Regions from separate parts of the Mesorhizobium sp. P2_E9 genome, predicted to be linked through region 4. Evidence: predicted binding sites of a transcription regulator. Region 4 holds the regulator's gene; each other region holds the start of a gene.
The links. The regulator PhoB, encoded in region 4, activates phosphate uptake and scavenging genes when phosphate is short. The targets are predictions, from matches to a motif close to TGTCATNNANCTGTCAT.
Positions count from the first base shown of each region.

Region 1 (4,198 bases), on a different contig from region 4:
AGCGAACTCGGCGACTATTCCTACATGATGCAGGACTGCGCCGTCTGGTGCGCGACGATCGGCAAATTTGCCAACATCGCGGCAAGCGTGCGCCTCAACGCCACCAATCACCCGACCTGGCGGCCGACGCTGCACCACTTCACCTACCGCGCCTCGGACTATTGGGACGACGCCGAGCACGAGAGTGAATTCTTCGCTGAGCGTCGCGCCAAGCGCGTCACCATCGGCCACGACACCTGGCTCGGCCACGGCTCGACCGTCCTGCCCGGCGTCACCGTCGGCGATGGCGCGGCTGTCGGCGCCGGCGCGGTGGTCTCGAAGGACGTCCCGCCCTACACCATTGTCGCCGGCGTGCCGGCCAAGCCGATCCGCGAGCGCTTCGACCGCCGCACCGCCGAGCGCTACCAGGCACTCGCCTGGTGGGACTGGGACCACGCCAGGCTGCGCGCCTCACTCGACGATTTCCGTGACCTGTCGGCGGAGGCGTTTCTGGAGAAGTATGGTTGACGCGAATGGTGTTTTCGTCGAACTAATAATCAGCCAACCAATGCGATGGAGCATATGTGACCTTTATTGTCGTAATCCCTCTTTTCATTGGACTGGGGTTGGTCGCGTTGGGGATTTTGGCGATTAAGCTTGGAGTTAAGCGTTGGAGGCAATCTGACGTTGGCTCTTCAGTAACGTTGATGATATTGGGTTGTGTTTTGCTCACGGCGGCGATAGCCCCGCTCTATATGTTGTGGATCCTTGCGCAACTTACAGGTAAGCCAGGCTGACAAAGTAATACAAGCAAAGCAAGATAATTCGGAGAGCGAGGGTAGACCGGCATCTTTACATTGCTATAGGTGGGCGCCATGCGTTTTATTGACCAGTATCGCTTGCTTTGGTATGCCTTGTTCGCGGCTCGCTATATGCTTTTGAAACATTCGACAATTTCATATCCCTGACACAGGACTCGGACAGGACGCCATCTCCCCCAAGGAGATCGCCATGCTCGAAACCGTGAAACCCTCGCTCGCCGGATTCTTTGCCGGCTCCAACCCGGCTCCGCCGGCGCATCTTGGCACGCGTTACGACACGTCAGGCAATTTCCTGACCGAGCCCGGCAACACCGTCGTCAGTCATCTCGTCAGCGGTTCGCCGTCCGAGGCAGTCATGCTTGTGGTGCGCGACAAGATGCTGGCGATGCCCGACGCCGACCGACTCGCCTTCACGCCCGTTTCCAGCCTGCACATGACGCTGTTCCAGGGCATCATCGAGTACCGCCGCCGCTTGCCCTACTGGCCGCAGGACGTGCCGCTCGACACCAGCATCGACGCCATGACCCGGCTTTATCTGGAACGCTTGAAAGGCTTCGAAGGCTTCGGTCCCTTCAACATCAAGGTGGTCGAAATCGTGCCGACCGGCCTCACCGTTGCCGGTGCGACGGACAACGACGTGCGCATCATGCGTCAATGGCGCGATGCGCTGGCGGTGCCGTTCGGGTACCGGCACCCCGATCACGACACGTATGTCTTCCACATCACCTTCGCTTACCAGATCCAGCGCCTGGCAGATGCCAGAGCCGCTGCGTGGCAGACGCTGTTCGATGAGGGCCTGGCACTTTTCGCACGGCAGGCACCGGTGATCGAGATCAAGGCCCCCGCCTTCTGCGCCTTCCGCGACATGAAGCATTTCGAGGAATTGCTGGTGCTTGGCTGACCGTCGGCAAGACACCAGTCGTCGCGCCTGTGGAGCGTAACAAAACTGACATGCTGGCGACATGGCAGGTTCATGTGGCTGCGTTAGGCGAGAGCCTGACGATCAATAAGGCCCGGACTGGAGCCCAGCCCCATGTCAGCAAGCTCTGCCACGCTCGAAATCCGCGGTGTCAGCCGACGATTTGGCAAAAACACCGCCGTCAGCGATGTCAACATCTCGATCCCGCAGGGTCAGATGGTCGGTGTCATTGGTCGTTCGGGCGCCGGCAAATCGACCCTTCTTCGCATGATCAACCGTCTTGTCGACCCCAGCCAGGGGTCGATTTTTTTTGACAGCGCCGAGGTCTCCCAGCTGCGCGGCTCGCCGCTGCGGCGTTGGCAGCGCGACTGCGCCATGATCTTCCAGCAGTTCAACCTGGTGCCGCGCCTCGACGTGCTGACCAACGTGCTGCTCGGCAAGTTGAACCACCGTTCGACCCTGTCCAACCTTCTCGGCATGTTTTCGCGCGCCGAATGCGCCGAGGCAGTCGCCGCGCTCGAGCGGCTCGATATTGCCCGCACCGCGCTTCAGCCCGCCGGTACGCTGTCCGGCGGACAACAGCAGCGCGTCGCCATCGCCCGCGCCCTGATGCAGCAGCCCAAGGTGATCCTCGCCGACGAGCCGATCGCCTCGCTCGACCCGCTCAACGCCAAGGTGGTGATGGATTCGCTGCAGGACATCAATCTGCGCGAAGGCATCACCGTCGTCACCAACCTGCATACGCTCGATACCGCGCGCACCTATTGCAGCCGCATCATCGGCATGGCCGCCGGCAAGGTTGTCTTCGACGGCCCGCCCGAAGAGCTCAACCGCGAGGCCGTGCGTCTCGTCTATGGCGCCGACAGCAATGGCGGCGAAATCGCCGAGGCCATCACCTCGACCAGCGTTGCCTTCAAGCAAAAGATTGCAGCATCCGCCGGACCGCTCGAGCCTGCATTCCCAGGTTACTGAGTTCAAGAAAGGGCGGCTCGGATCGTCCGCCCGCGTCAAGGGCACCTGTCAAAATCGATAACGCTGCCGGCGCGGGGCCGGAACCTACAGGAGAGATATCAAATGTTCAGGAAGATGGTTCTCAGCGCCGTTTCGGTGCTCGCCATGGCAACCAGCATGGCCCACGCCGCCGATCTGAAGGAATTCCGCGTCGGCATTCTGGGCGGTGAAAACGAGACCGACCGGCTGCGCAACTACCAGTGCCTTGCCGACCATCTGAAGACCGAATTCGGCTTCGAGAAGGTCTCGCTGTTCCCCGCCGCCGACTATGACGGCGTCATCCAGGGCCTGCTCGGCGGCACGCTCGACTTCGCAGAGCTCGGCGCGTCCGGCTATGCCAGCGTCTATCTCAAGGATCCGAAGGCGGTGACCCCGATCCTCACGACCAAACAGACCGACGGTTCCACCGGTTACTATTCGATCGGCCTGGCGCTGAAGACCTCGGGCATCACCGACATCAAGTCGGCCAAGGGCAAGAAGCTCGGCTACGCCGATCCGGATTCGACCTCCGGCTACCTGATCCCGCTGACGCAAATTCCGAAGGACACCGGCGCCTCCAACGAGACCTATTTCGCCTCGACCCAGTTCAACGGCGGCCATGAGAACAACATCCTGGCCGTGCGCGATGGCAAGGTAGACGTCGCGGTGGACGATTCCTCCGGCATCGGCGACTTCAAGAACGGCTACACCTCCGGCACCTTCCACAAGGAAGTCGCCAAGGGCGCCGTCGACTCCAACGACTTCGTCGAAGTCTGGCGTTCGGGCCAGATCCCGAACGGTCCGCTGGTCGTGCGCGCCGCGCTCGGCGACGAGATGACCGCCAAGCTCGCCGCCTTCTTCACCGATCTGCCGAAGAAGGACAAAGCTTGCTTCGAGGGCGTCGAAGGTGGCGATTTCACCGGCTACGTTCCGGTGAAGCCGGACTTCTACAACGTCATCGTCGAAGCCCGTAAGGCAGCCATCGGCGGCTAACGGCGAAATCGAAAAGGGCGGTGTTACTAAAGCGACGTGCGTTCATTTGGACGCACAAAGTACGCTTTAGCACTTAGGATTGCCGCATCGGACCTTCAGAAAATCGGGTTTCGATTTTCGGGCCGATGCGGCGGCACCGCCCTTTTTGCATCTCCGATCATGACCCTTTCCGTGACAGCCCCCTCTTTGACAGCCTCTTCCGGCGCCACCCACCAGATGGCCGATGCCTGGCGACGCCAGACGTCGCTGCGCCGGTTCTATACAGTGCTGGGTGTCGGCCTGCTGCTCGTCGCGATGTTCGCCAGCATGTGGTTCGCCGACGAGGCCAATGCCGGGCACTTCTTCGACCGGCTGCCGCATATTCTGGATTTCTTGAGTTGGCTCACCCCCAAGGACTGGAACGACGTCTGGCGGGCGCTATTCGACATTGCCTCGCCGCATGACACCGGCACGCAGGAATTCAACTTCCCGCTCGGTCGCATCTATGTCTGGGGCG
Region 1 covers NZ_JBFUET010000021.1:119,343-123,540, reverse strand. The annotation lists gene AC1D05_RS30860 (DapH/DapD/GlmU-related protein) at 1-507, shown strand, start outside; gene AC1D05_RS30855 (DUF1868 domain-containing protein) at 991-1,701, shown strand; gene phnC (phosphonate ABC transporter ATP-binding protein) at 1,834-2,691, shown strand; gene phnD (phosphonate ABC transporter substrate-binding protein) at 2,794-3,702, shown strand; gene phnE (phosphonate ABC transporter, permease protein PhnE) at 3,862-4,198, shown strand, end outside.
Region 1: the regulator PhoB is predicted to act here: its motif matches at 1,737-1,753, upstream of phnC (phosphonate ABC transporter ATP-binding protein).

Region 2 (4,198 bases), on a different contig from region 4:
ATTGCTGGGTGTCGATGGGCCAGGAGCATCGCGCCCGCGGCCACAACGTGTTTTCGCCCTACCAGGTCAATGCCAAGCTGATGGCGCATGCCAAGCCTGATGCGCTGTTCATGCACTGCCTGCCGGCGCATCGCGGTGAGGAAGTGACGGACGAAGTCATCGACGGCCCGCATTCGGTGGTCTTCGACGAGGCCGAGAACCGGCTCCACGCCCAGAAGGCGGTGCTTGCCTGGTGTCTTGGTGCTTGAGATGTCTTGGGGCTTGAGATGTCTTGGTACTTGAGATGTCTGGGCGCTTGAAGTGTCTGGGCGCTTGATCTGCGGGGGCGCGATGCCTATCTGCGCCGCATCACGCAAATCAAGCGCGTTTGGACGCATGTGCCTCTCCGGGTCGCATGGCCGCGCCCTGGAGCTTTGTCATGTTGGAAACGCATCAAGTGACTGAACATCACCCCAAACTCGGCGAGTTCGGCTATGCCGGCGACGATCATGTCGTGCCGTTCGAGGTCGGCCCGCTCGACGTGCGCGGTCGCACCGTGCAGCTCGGGCCGATGCTCGACGCCATCCTCAGCCGCCACGACTATCCCGAGCCGGTTGCCCGCCTGCTGGCGGAAGCCTGCGTGCTGACGGTGCTGCTCGGCACCTCGCTCAAATTCGAGGGCAAGTTCATCCTACAGACCCGCACCGACGGGCCGGTCGACATGCTGGTGGCGGATTTCTCCACGCCCTCGGCATTGCGCGCTTATGCGCGCTTTGACGCCGACCGGCTGGAGGCTTTGGTCGCGGCGGGCGAAACGTCCCAGCAGACACTGCTCGGCAGCGGCGTGCTGGCGCTGACCATCGACCAGGGCGCCCATACGCAACGCTATCAGGGCATCGTCCAGCTCGACGGCGAAACGCTGGAGGACGCGGCGCGCACCTATTTCCGCCAGTCGGAACAGATCCCGACCGATATCCGGCTCTCGGTTGCCAAGCTGTTGACGCCGGGTCCTGGCGGCGCGCGCGAACAGTGGCGCGCCGGTGGCATCCTGGCGCAGTTCCTGCCACAGTCGCCTGAGCGCATGCGCATTCCGGACCTGCCCGGCGGCGATGGCGATCCGCGCGAGGAGATCCACGATCCGGCCGACAATTCTTGGCAGGAGTTGCTGGCGTTGCTCGGCACCATCGAGCCGACCGAACTGATCGATCCGACGATCGGCGCCGAACGGCTGCTCTATCGCCTGTTCCATGAGCATGGCGTGCGCGTCTTCGGTGGCGTTCCTGTCGCCGACCAGTGCTCATGCTCGCGCGACAAGATCCGCGGTATCCTCGAGGGTTTTTCCGCGCAGGAGATCAAGGACAGCACCGAGGATGGCGGCATCCATGTCGCCTGCGAATTCTGCTCGACGCAGTACGACTTCGACCCGGCGGAATTCGCGGCGCAATGACAAAGCTTCCTTCTCCCCGTTCACGGGGAGAAGGTGCCCGAAGGGCGGATGAGGGGCAGCACGAACTTTCCGCGATTACTGCCCGTTCAGTTCACCGTCCGCCTCGTCCCCGGCAGGTCCAGCGAAAACGCCGGGATGGCGATATCAAAAGTCTCGCCCCGCTTGTTGCGCATCGTGTAGCGCCCGACCATGATCCCTGACGGGGTCGAGAGCGGACAGCCGGACGTGTATTGATAGCTGTCGCCAGGATTGAGTTCGGGCTGGTCGCCGACGACGCCGGGGCCGCGCACTTCCTCGACCCGGCCGGCACCGTCGGTGATGTGCCAATAACGCGACAGAAGCTGCACGAATTCGTCCGACTGGTTGTCGATCGTTATCTGATAGCCCCAGACATAGCGGTTCTCGGAAGGATCAGAGCGGTCCTCGAGGTAGAACGGCCTGACTTGCACTTCGATGTTGCGCGTGACGGCGCGGTACATAAGCGGCTCCAAAACAATCCGATACCTTTCGGCGCTCCCGGCGAGCAGGTCAACGTGCGCGTCTTGTCGCGCCTGACTTTGAAACGCAGGTGCCGGCAAAGAATGTCATTTAAGTGACACACGACAATGGTGGTGTGCACGCACCGGGCGACTCGGCGCTCTGTCGAACTGTTGAAAACGGCCACGTTGCGGGCCGTCTCTTCTGGAGTGACCAGATCTCGATGGAACTCACTCTCATAGCCGCCTCGCTTTCGACTGCTCTTATCCTGTCAAACGCTGCCAGCATCCTGCTCGCCGCTTCACAGCTGAAACGGCGCACCACGATCGCACGGCCAGCCGGCAAATCGCCGCCGGTGTCGATTATCGTACCGTCGCGCGGTGTCGAGCCGTTCACGCAGGAGACGCTGGAGCGCGCCTTCTCGCTCGACTGGCCGCGCTACGAGTTGATCTTCTGTGTCGCCCATGCCGACGATCCGGTGGTCAGGCTGATCCGTGCCGCCATCGGCCGCTTTCCAAAAGTGCCCGCCCGGCTGTTGATCGGTGACGACCGCGTCAGTTCCAATCCCAAGCTCAACAATTGCGTCAAGGGCTGGGAAGCCGCGCGGCACAACTGGGTCGTCCTGGCCGACTCCAACGTGCTGATGCCGAGGGACTACATCCAGCATCTGATGGCGGCGTGGCGGACGGATACCGGCCTTGTCTGCTCGACGCCGATCGGTTCGCGGCCGGATGGCTTCTGGGCCGAGGTCGAATGCGCCTTCCTCAACACGCTGCAGGCCCGCTGGCAGTATGCCGGCGAGGCGCTTGGCCTCGGCTTTGCCCAGGGCAAGAGCATGCTGTGGAACAAGCCGATGCTGGATGCCAATGGCGGCATCCGCGCTCTGGCCGCCGAAATCGCCGAGGACGCCGCCGCGACCAAGCTGGTGAACAGCCTTGGCCTGCGCGTCAATCTCGTCGCGGCACCCTTCGAGCAGCCGCTCGGCCGGCGCAGGCTTGGCGAGATCTGGTCGCGCCAGGCCCGCTGGGCGCGTCTGCGCCGCGTCACCTTCCCGTTGTTCTTCGCGCCCGAAATCCTGACCGGCGCGGTGGTGCCGCTGCTGCTTGCACTGGTTGCGGCGGCAAGTGCCGGCTTCAGCCTGCCGCTTACGGCCATCGCCGTGCTGGCGGCCTTCTACCTTCCGGAATGCGCCCTGGCCTGGTCCAAGGGCTGGCACCTGTCGCCGCGAACAGTCGCGGCGATGATTGCGCGGGACTTGATGCTTCCAGCGATGTGGGCACGCGGCTGGCTCGGCGGCGCCGTCGACTGGCGCGGCAACGCCATGATCATCGGTACCAAGGCCGCCGAACTGGAAGAGACGCCGTCGCGCGCCTGATCCCGCCGAGGCTCGCTATTTCGTGGCCTTCAGCGCCTGGGCAATGTCTTCCAGAAGATCGTCGGTATCCTCCAGACCGACCGACAGCCTGAGCGTGCCAGGTCCGATGCCGAGTTCGGCGCGGGCCTCGTCGCTCAAATTCTTATGCGTCGTCGTTGCCGGATGGGTGATCAGGCTCTTGGCATCGCCGAGATTGTTCGAGATCAGCACGATGTCGAGCGCGTTCTGCAGGGCGAAGGCCGCCTGCTTGCCGCCCTTGACGTCGAGGCAGATCAGCGTCGAGCCGCCCGACATCTGCTTCTTGACGATATCGGCCTGCGGGTGGTCGGCGCGGCCGGGATAGATGATGCGGGCGATCTGCGGCTGTTCGGCGAGGAAGTCGGCGATCTTGCCGGCGCTTTCCGTCTGCTGGCGCACGCGCAGCGGCAGCGTCTCCAGGCCCTTCAGCAGCGTCCAGGCATTGAACGGCGACAGGCTGGGGCCGGTGTGGCGGAAATAGTCGTGCAAATTCTCGTCGATCCACTTCTTGTCCGACAGGATGACGCCGCCGAGACAACGGCCCTGGCCGTCGATGTGTTTGGTCGCCGAATAGACGACGATGTGGGCACCGAGCTGCAGCGGCTTCTGCTGCAGCGGCGTGGCGAAGACATTGTCGACGACAAGCCGTGCGCCGATCGAGTTGGCAAGCGAAGCGACGGCGGCGATATCGACCACTTCCAGCGTCGGGTTGGTCGGGCTTTCCAGGAAGAACAGCTTGGTGTTCGGCCTCACCGCCTTTTCCCAGTTGGCGATGTCGGTGCCGTCGACCAGCGTCGCCTCGATGCCGTAGCGGGGCGCCAGCGTCTCGACCACCCAGCGGCAGGAGCCGAACAGCGCGCGCGCCGCCACGATATGATCGCCGGCCTTGACGCTGCACAGCA
Region 2 covers NZ_JBFUET010000006.1:336,030-340,227, forward strand. The annotation lists gene argF (ornithine carbamoyltransferase) at 1-248, shown strand, start outside; gene AC1D05_RS13520 (Hsp33 family molecular chaperone) at 395-1,426, shown strand; gene apaG (Co2+/Mg2+ efflux protein ApaG) at 1,513-1,905, opposite strand; gene AC1D05_RS13530 (ceramide glucosyltransferase) at 2,127-3,278, shown strand; gene AC1D05_RS13535 (O-succinylhomoserine sulfhydrylase) at 3,294-4,198, opposite strand, start outside.
Region 2: the regulator PhoB is predicted to act here: its motif matches at 2,009-2,025, upstream of AC1D05_RS13530 (ceramide glucosyltransferase).

Region 3 (4,198 bases), on a different contig from region 4:
TCGCGGCCAGCAGCGTGTCTTCGAGCGAAGGTTTCATGAGGCGGCTCCAGATGATCCAGCTGGCAAGTGCGAACGGCGCAGGGACCAAACCCGACGCGACCGACAACGGCTAGCGCGATGTGACGCCCGAGACAAGCGCATCCGGCAAAGGATTGGCCTGGCCGGCGCGGCTATCTTCCGCGCCGATGCTGTCTCGCCACGGCTTGCTCCTGCTCTGCTGGTTACCGGAAGCGCAGATTCTCGCGAGACAATTGTCCGATCGAACCGCAGCCCATCAGTCTCATGCCGCGTTCGATCTCGACCCGCATCTGTTCGAGCGCCCTTTCGACGCCCGGCTGGCCGGCCGCCGCCAGCGGGAACAGATAGTAACGGCCAATGCCGACCGCCTTGGCGCCGAGCGAGAGGGCCTTCAGCACATGTGTGCCGCGCTGCACGCCGCCATCCATGATGACGTCGATCCGGTCGCCGACGGCATCGACGATCTCGGCCAACTGGTCGAATGCCGCCCGCGAGCCGTCCAGCTGCCGGCCTGCATGGTTCGACAGCACAATGCCGCTGCAGCCGATATCGGCTGCGCGTTTGGCGTCCTCCACCGACATGATGCCCTTGAGGCAGAACGGCCCCGACCACTGCCCGACCATCTCGGCGACGTCGTCCCAATTCATCGACGGATCAAGCATTTCGGTGAAATAGCGGCTGATCGACATTGTGCCGCCGCCCATGTCGACATGCTCGTCGAGCTGCGGCAGCTTGAATCCTTCGTGCGTGAAATAGTTGATCGCCCAGGCCGGCTTGAGCGCGAACTGCGCCATCCCCGCCAGGTTGAGCTTGAAGGGGATGGCAAAGCCGGTGCGCTTGTCGCGCTCGCGGTTTCCTCCGGTGATGCTGTCGACGGTCAGCATCATCACCTCGACGCCAACTTGCTTCGCCCGCTGCATCATCGCCCGGTTGAGACCGCGATCCCGGTGGAAATAGAACTGATAGACCTGCGGACTGGCGCTGATCCTGCGCGCCTCCTCGAGGCTGACGGTGCCAAGCGAAGAGACACCGAACATGGTGCCGTATTTGGCCGCCGCTCTGGCGACCGCCCGCTCGCCCTGATGATGGAAAAGCCGCTGCAACGCGGTCGGCGAGCAGTAGACGGGCATCGCCAGCTTCTGCCCCATCACCGTCACCGACATGTCGATCTCGCTCACCCCGCGCAGCACGTTGGGAACAAGGTCGCAGGTCTCGAAGCTTTCGGTGTTGCGGCGACAGGTGACCTCGTCGTCGGCCGCTCCATCGATGTAGTCGAAGATCGGCCCCGGCAGCCTTTGCTGCGCCATGCGCCGGAAATCGGAATAGTTATGACAGTCGCTGAGCCGCATCGTCGTTTTCCAAGGCCAGGCGGGAGAAGCCATGCGTCGCCGTTTGATGCTTCGAATATCAATCGGATGCCGCCATGCCAACGGACTAATTTTTGAGCTCCGGCAGAACATGGCCGTGAACAGCAAAGAGGCGCCTGAGGCGCCCCTTTCGTCGAAGCCGACTTTTGACGAAGACTTACATGCCGAGGTCGGAACGAAGCTCGGCCTTGGCCACTTCGTATTCGGCCTTGAAGTCGTCCCGGTTGAGCAGGATCGCGGCAATGACGCTGCCGGAAATCTTGCCCATCTCGACGTCGGATGCATAGTGGATACCGCCGACCTCACGGTTGTGGGCGTATTCGGCCGCGCGCGCCATGATCTCGGCGCGCTTCTCCGGAACCATGTCGGCTAGGATGATGCCCATCATGGTGCCGACGGTGGCGTGGCCGGACGGCCAGGAGCCGGAGCTCGACAGCTTGACAGCCGGCTTGACAAGGTCGCTGAGCTGGTGCGGACGCGGGCGCTTCCAGACATCCTTGGCCGGATCGACGACAGCGCCTTCGGTCTCAACGACGCGATCGAAGAAGGCGCTGAACTTCGGCAGCTTATCCTTGTTGAAATTTGGCCCCATGACGTTGGCGAAGCGCCAGACATTCTCCTCCGCATCGGCAACAGCACTGGCCACCATCTCGGGCGTGCGCGTTACTTGCAGCGTCAGCACCTCGCCGAGTTCGGCCTTGGTCTGCGCCGAATCGTTCGCCGGCGGTGGCGGCAGAATCATCGTCAGGTCGATATCCTTGTTGGTGACGAAGGGTTTTGCGTCTTCGGCCTGGGCGGCCGAGCCGATGATCAGCAGCAGCAGACCAGCCGTCAGCGATGCGTATTTCTTCATGGGTGCGATCCTTTGGTGGCAATGACGCAGGATCACCATGGGCGATGACGGCCATGTGACGGGACCGCCTCCGAAACGCGAAAGGGCGCCTCGAGGCGCCCTTTCGTAGTCCTGTGTAGCTTTGGCGCGATTTAGTGCGCCACGCCTTCCCACACCTTGCGCTTGACGAGGTAGACCAGCGCACCGAACACAAGCAGGAAAAACAGCACGTTGATGCCGGTATGCTTGCGGGCTTCCATGTGCGGCTCGGCCGCCCACATCAGGAAGGCGGATATGTCGCGGGAATATTGGTCGACCGTCTGCGGTGCGCCGTCATCATAGGTCACCTGGCCGTCGGAGAGCGGCTTGGGCATTTTCAGCGACACGCCCGACATGAAGTACGGGTTGTAGTGTGTGCCTTCGGGGATGACCATGCCGGCAGGCGGCGTCTGGTCGTAGCCGGTCAGCAGCGAATGAATGTAGTCGGGGCCGCCGGCATCATACTGGGTGAAAATGTCGAAGACGAACTGCGGAAAGCCGCGCTCGACGCCGCGCGCCTTGGCCAGCAGCGACATGTCGGGAGGGGCCGCGCCGCCATTGGCGGCCGCGGCGGCCTCTACATTGGCGAACGGCGCCGGGAAATAGTCCGATGGCTTGCCGGGACGGTCGAACATCTCGCCGGCATCGTTGGGGCCGTCATGGATGGTGTAGGTCGCTGCCAAGGACTTGATCTGCGCATCCGAATAACCAAGCCCCGTTGGGCCCGCGAGTGTCCGGAACGCCACCAGATTCATCGAATGGCAGGCCGAGCAGACTTCCTTGTAGACCTTCAGGCCGCGCTGCAGCTGGCCCTTGTCATAGGTACCGATCGGACCTGTGAAGCTCCAGCTCATCTCCTTCGGTTCATTGATCGGGAAATGCGTCGGCGCTGCCGCATTGTGCGCCTCTTCGGCGGCGAAGGCCGCAGTGCCGGCGGCCACAAGGCCGATCAGCGCCAGCGAGGTGAGAATCTTCTTCATGCCAAATCCCCTTAGATTCTCTACCGCTCAGCCCTTGGTCTCTGGCGCGGCCGTGGCGCCCGCCGGATGCCCGCTGCCGCCCTTGTTCTTTTCGAGCACCGCCTCGGTGATCGAGTTCGGCAGCCTGCGCGGCGTCTCGATGAGGCCAAGCACCGGCAGCGCGATCAGGAAGAAGGCGAAATAGAACAGCGTCGCCGCTTGAGCGTAGCCAACGTAGTTGCCCGCAAACTCACCTATCAGGAGGGTCAACAGACCGCCGCCTTCCGCCGGCTGCGAGCCCAGCCAGCCAAGCAGGATGGCGTCGGCCACGAACAGCCAGAAGAACAGCTTGTACCAGGGCCGGTAGACCGCCGAGCGCACCTTGGAGGTGTCGAGCCACGGCACCAGGAACAGCATGACGATGGCGCCGAACATGCACAGCACGCCGCCGAGCTTGGAGTTGATCGGCCCGATGTTGAAGGTGATGGCGCGCAGGATCGCGTAGAACGGCAGGAAGTACCATTCCGGCACGATGTGGGCCGGCGTCTTCAGCGGGTTGGCGACGATGTAATTGTCGGGATGGCCGAGATAATTCGGCAGGAAGAAGATGAAATAGGCGAAGATGAACAGGAACACGATCATGCCGAACGCGTCCTTGATGGTCGCGTAGGGGGTGAAGGCGACGGTGTCGGTCTTCGACTTCACCTCGATGCCGGTCGGGTTCGACTGGCCGACGACATGCAGCGCCCAGACGTGCAGCACGACGACGCCAGCGATCATGAACGGCAGCAGATAGTGCAGCGCGAAGAAGCGGTTCAGCGTCGGGTCGTCGACGGAGAAGCCGCCGAGCAGCAGCTGCTGGATCCAGTTGCCGACCAGCGGAATGGCACTGAAGAAGCCGGTGATAACGGTGGCGCCCCAGAAGCTCATCTGCCCCCATGGCAGCACGTAGCCCATGAAGCCGGTCGCCATCATCAGCAGGT
Region 3 covers NZ_JBFUET010000013.1:118,993-123,190, forward strand. The annotation lists gene AC1D05_RS23450 (adenine phosphoribosyltransferase) at 1-37, opposite strand, end outside; gene AC1D05_RS23455 (alpha-hydroxy acid oxidase) at 222-1,367, opposite strand; gene AC1D05_RS23460 (acid phosphatase) at 1,543-2,238, opposite strand; gene AC1D05_RS23465 (cytochrome c1) at 2,370-3,236, opposite strand; gene AC1D05_RS23470 (cytochrome b) at 3,264-4,198, opposite strand, start outside.
Region 3: the regulator PhoB is predicted to act here: its motif matches at 2,283-2,299, upstream of AC1D05_RS23460 (acid phosphatase).

Region 4 (4,198 bases):
TGTCAATCTTGCGGTCTTCACGGAAATGACGCCGCCGCCCGGCGATGCCGGCGGTCTGCTCAACGCCATCTATGGCAGCATCGTGATGACCATCATCGGCATCATCGTCGGCACGCCGATCGGTGTGCTGGCCGGCACCTACATGGCTGAATACGGCCGCTTCTCGAAGCTCACCACCGTGGTGCGCTTCATCAACGACATCCTTCTGTCGGCGCCGTCGATCATCATCGGCCTGTTCGTCTATGAGCTGATGGTGCGGCCGATGGGGCATTTCTCGGCGATCGCCGGCGCCGTCGCGCTTGCCATCCTGGTCATCCCGGTCGTCGTGCGCACCACCGAAGACATGCTGAACCTGGTGCCCAACGCGTTGCGCGAAGCCGGCACCGCGATCGGTGCGCCGCGCTGGGTGGTCATCAAGTCGGTTGCCTACCGCGCCGCGATGTCCGGCATTGTCACCGGCATATTGCTGGCCATCGCCCGCATCTCCGGCGAGACGGCACCGCTTCTTTTCACGGCGCTGAACAACCAGTTCTGGTCGAGCAATCTCAACGCGCCGATGGCCAGCCTGCCTGTGACCATCTTCCAGTTCGCTCTCAGCCCTTACGAGGAATGGCAGCAGCTGGCCTGGACTGGCGCACTCATCATCACATTGACGGTTCTCGCTCTAAGCATCGTTGCGCGCAGCCTGACCGGACGCAGAGAGGACAAATGAGCCAGATGTTGTCTCCAGACATGACGATCGCCGCCGAGGCGGCCGCCAAGGTAAAGATCGAGGTCAAGAACCTCAACTTCTACTACGGCCAGTCGAAGGCGCTGAAGGATATCACGCTGTCGCTGCCCGAGCGCAGCGTCACCGCCTTCATCGGGCCGTCGGGCTGCGGAAAGTCGACGCTGCTGCGCGTCTTCAACCGCATCTACGAGCTCTATCCCAAGCAGACCGCCGAGGGCCAGGTGCTGCTCGACGGTCAGAACGTTCTCGACCGTTCGCAGGATCTCAACCTGCTGCGCACCAAGATCGGCATGGTGTTCCAGAAGCCGACGCCGTTCCCGATGTCGATCTATGAGAACATCGCCTTCGGCGTCAGGCTCTATGAGAAGATCAGCAGGGCCGAGATGGACGGCCGCGTCGAGCAGGCGCTGAAGCGCGCAGCCCTGTGGAACGAGGTCAAGGACAAGCTCAATGCCAGCGGCCTCAGCCTGTCAGGCGGCCAGCAGCAGCGGCTGTGCATCGCCCGCACGGTGGCGGTGAAGCCGGAAGTCATCCTGCTCGACGAGCCGGCCTCGGCGCTTGACCCGCTGTCGACCGCCAAGATCGAGGAACTGATCGACGAGTTGCAGGCCGACTACACGATCGTCATCGTCACCCACAACATGCAGCAGGCGGCGCGCGTCTCGAAGCAGACCGCCTTCATGTATCTGGGCGAACTGGTCGAGTTCGACAAAACCGAGAAGATCTTTACGTCGCCTCGCGAGAAGCGCACGCAAGACTACATCACCGGCCGCTTCGGCTGATCGCACGCATACGAGGACCAGGATCATGGCCGAACACACAGTCGCAGCCTTCGACGAGGATCTCGGACAGATCAGCAGGCTGATCAGCGATATGGGCGACCTCGCCGGCTCGATGGTCGGCGGCGCCACCAAGGCGCTGCTGAATTCCGACAACGCGCTGGCACAGCGTGTGGTCTCCGACGATGCCATCATGGATGCGCGCCAGCGCGAACTCGACGACCGCGCCATCACGCTGATCGCCAAGCGCCAGCCGATGGCCGACGATCTGCGCCATGTCGTCGGCTCGATCCGCATGGCCGGCGACCTCGAGCGCATTGGCGACCTTGCCAAGAACATAGCCAAGCGTGTCGGCACCGTCGGTCTCAGCGCCACGCCGCGCGACCTGTCGCATTCCATCGACGCCATGGCACAGCTGGTGCTGATCCAGGTGCAGGGCGTGATCGAGGAGTATGCGGCGCGCGATGCCGCTGCCCTGGCGAAGCTGCGCGCCGACGACGAACGCATCGACGTCAAATACACCTCCGTCTTTCGCGAACTGCTGACCTACATGATGGAGGATCCGCGCAACATCACGGCGTGCACGCATCTGTTGTTCTGCGCCAAGAATCTCGAACGCATCGGCGACCACGTGACCAACATCGCCGAAAACGCCTACTATGTCCTGACCGGCACGCAGTTGCCCGCCAATCGTCCCAAGCAGGATGAAACGGCGATGTCGGCGCCAGCGGCCTGACGCAAGAGGTGACCAATCGATGATCGCGCCACGCATTATGGTGGTGGAGGATGAGGAGCCGCTGGGGGTGCTGCTCCGTTACAATCTTGAATCCGAAGGCTACCAGGTGGAGGTGGTGCCGCGCGGCGACGAGGCTGAGATCCGCCTGCAGGAGAACGTGCCCGACCTTCTGGTGCTCGACTGGATGGTGCCGGCGGTGTCCGGCATCGAACTCTGTCGCCGCCTGCGGATGCGGCCCGAGACCGAGCGGCTGCCGATCATCATGCTGACCGCGCGGGGCGAAGAAAGCGACCGCGTACGTGGGCTCTCGACCGGTGCCGACGACTATCTGGTCAAGCCGTTCTCGACGCCGGAATTCATGGCTCGCGTCAAGGCGCTGCTGCGCCGCGCCAAGCCGGAAGTTCTGTCCAGTGTGCTCAAGGTCGGCGACATCGTGCTCGACCGTGAATCGCACCGGGTCTATCGCAAGAAGAGCGAGATCCGGCTCGGGCCGACCGAGTTCCGCCTGCTCGAATTCATGATGCGTCATCCCGGCCGCGTGTTCTCGCGCAGCCAGTTGCTCGACAATGTCTGGGGCGAGACGATCTACATCGACGAGCGCACGGTGGACGTGCACGTCGGCCGGTTGCGGAAGGCGGTCAACAATGGCCGTATGCCGGACGTCATCCGCACCATTCGCGGGGCGGGCTACGCGATCAGGGAAGATTGAGCGGGACCTGATTCAGGCAACGTTCTTTCCGGTGCCAGCTCTCGCCTGCACGCCCGGTGCGAAAATCTCCTGGTCGACGAAGGTCAGCGCGCGCATGGCGCAGCCTTCGCGGATCAGAGGCAGTTCGTTCGGCTCGGTGTCGAAGGAAATCGATTTCGAGTGCTGACCGCCGGCGGTCTGCGCGATCGCTTCGCGCAGTGCCGGCTCGATCAGGTCGAAGGCGGCGGCACTGACGCCGACCATGGCGACGGGCGCGGGATCGATCAGCGCGAACAGGCTGCCGAGCCCATAACCCAGTGCCTCGCCGGCCTTGCGGTAGGCTTCGCGCTCAGGCCCGTCGCGTTCGCGTGCCGTCGCGGCCAGCGCCCGCATCTGCGCGTCGCTGACATCGGCCACTGGCTCGGTGTCCTCACTGAGCTGCCTGGCGTTGCGCCAGATGGCATAGTTGCCGGCATAGGCCTCGACGCAGCCGCGGCGTCCGCAACGGCAAAGCGCGCCGCCGGGCCGATGGATCATGTGACCGAACTCGCCGCCCGAGGAATGGGTGCCCGTGAACAGCTCGCCCTTCAGCACCAGGCCCATGCCGATGCCGTGCGACAGAAGGATGGCGATGAAGTCGTCGCGGTAGCGCTCGGGATCGCGCCAGCGCAGCGCCACCGCCATCATGTTGCAGTCGTTTTCCATGGTGGCGGGGATACCGAACTCGGCCTCGAGTATGTCGGCGAAGGCGATGTTGGTCTGCGGCGTGATCGGAGACCAGAGCATCGCCCGGGCCTCGGTGTCGGTGATGCCCTGGATCGCCAGCGCGATGCGGGCGACGCTGCGCACGTCGATATCGGGATCATCGAGGCGCCGCCGCACGATGGCGACGCATTCGCCGATCAGCGCCTCGCGCGACATGGTCAGCGTGTCCAGCCGGCGCTGTTCCTCCGATACGACCTGGCCGGCATAGTCGATGACGGCGACGGAGAGGAAATTCAGCGACAGCACCACGGTCATGACAGCCGCGGCCTCCGGATTGAGGCCGAGGCCGACCTGCGGCCGGCCGCGCTTGAGCGCGCCGGCCTCGCTCGGCTTGCCTTCGGCCAGGATGCCTTCGCCGATCAGGTCGGAAGAGATCGCCGATATGGTCGAGTGGCTGAGGCCGGTGGTCGCGGCAATCTCGGTGCGCGAGGGCCGACCGGCCCGGCGCACGGCCGCAATCACCATGGCGCGGTTGCGCCGGCGCAGATCGTCGTGGCGGA
Region 4 covers NZ_JBFUET010000005.1:300,057-304,254, reverse strand. The annotation lists gene pstA (phosphate ABC transporter permease PstA) at 1-712, shown strand, start outside; gene pstB (phosphate ABC transporter ATP-binding protein PstB) at 709-1,512, shown strand; gene phoU (phosphate signaling complex protein PhoU) at 1,538-2,245, shown strand; gene phoB (phosphate regulon transcriptional regulator PhoB) at 2,265-2,954, shown strand; gene AC1D05_RS11705 (ROK family protein) at 2,967-4,198, opposite strand, start outside.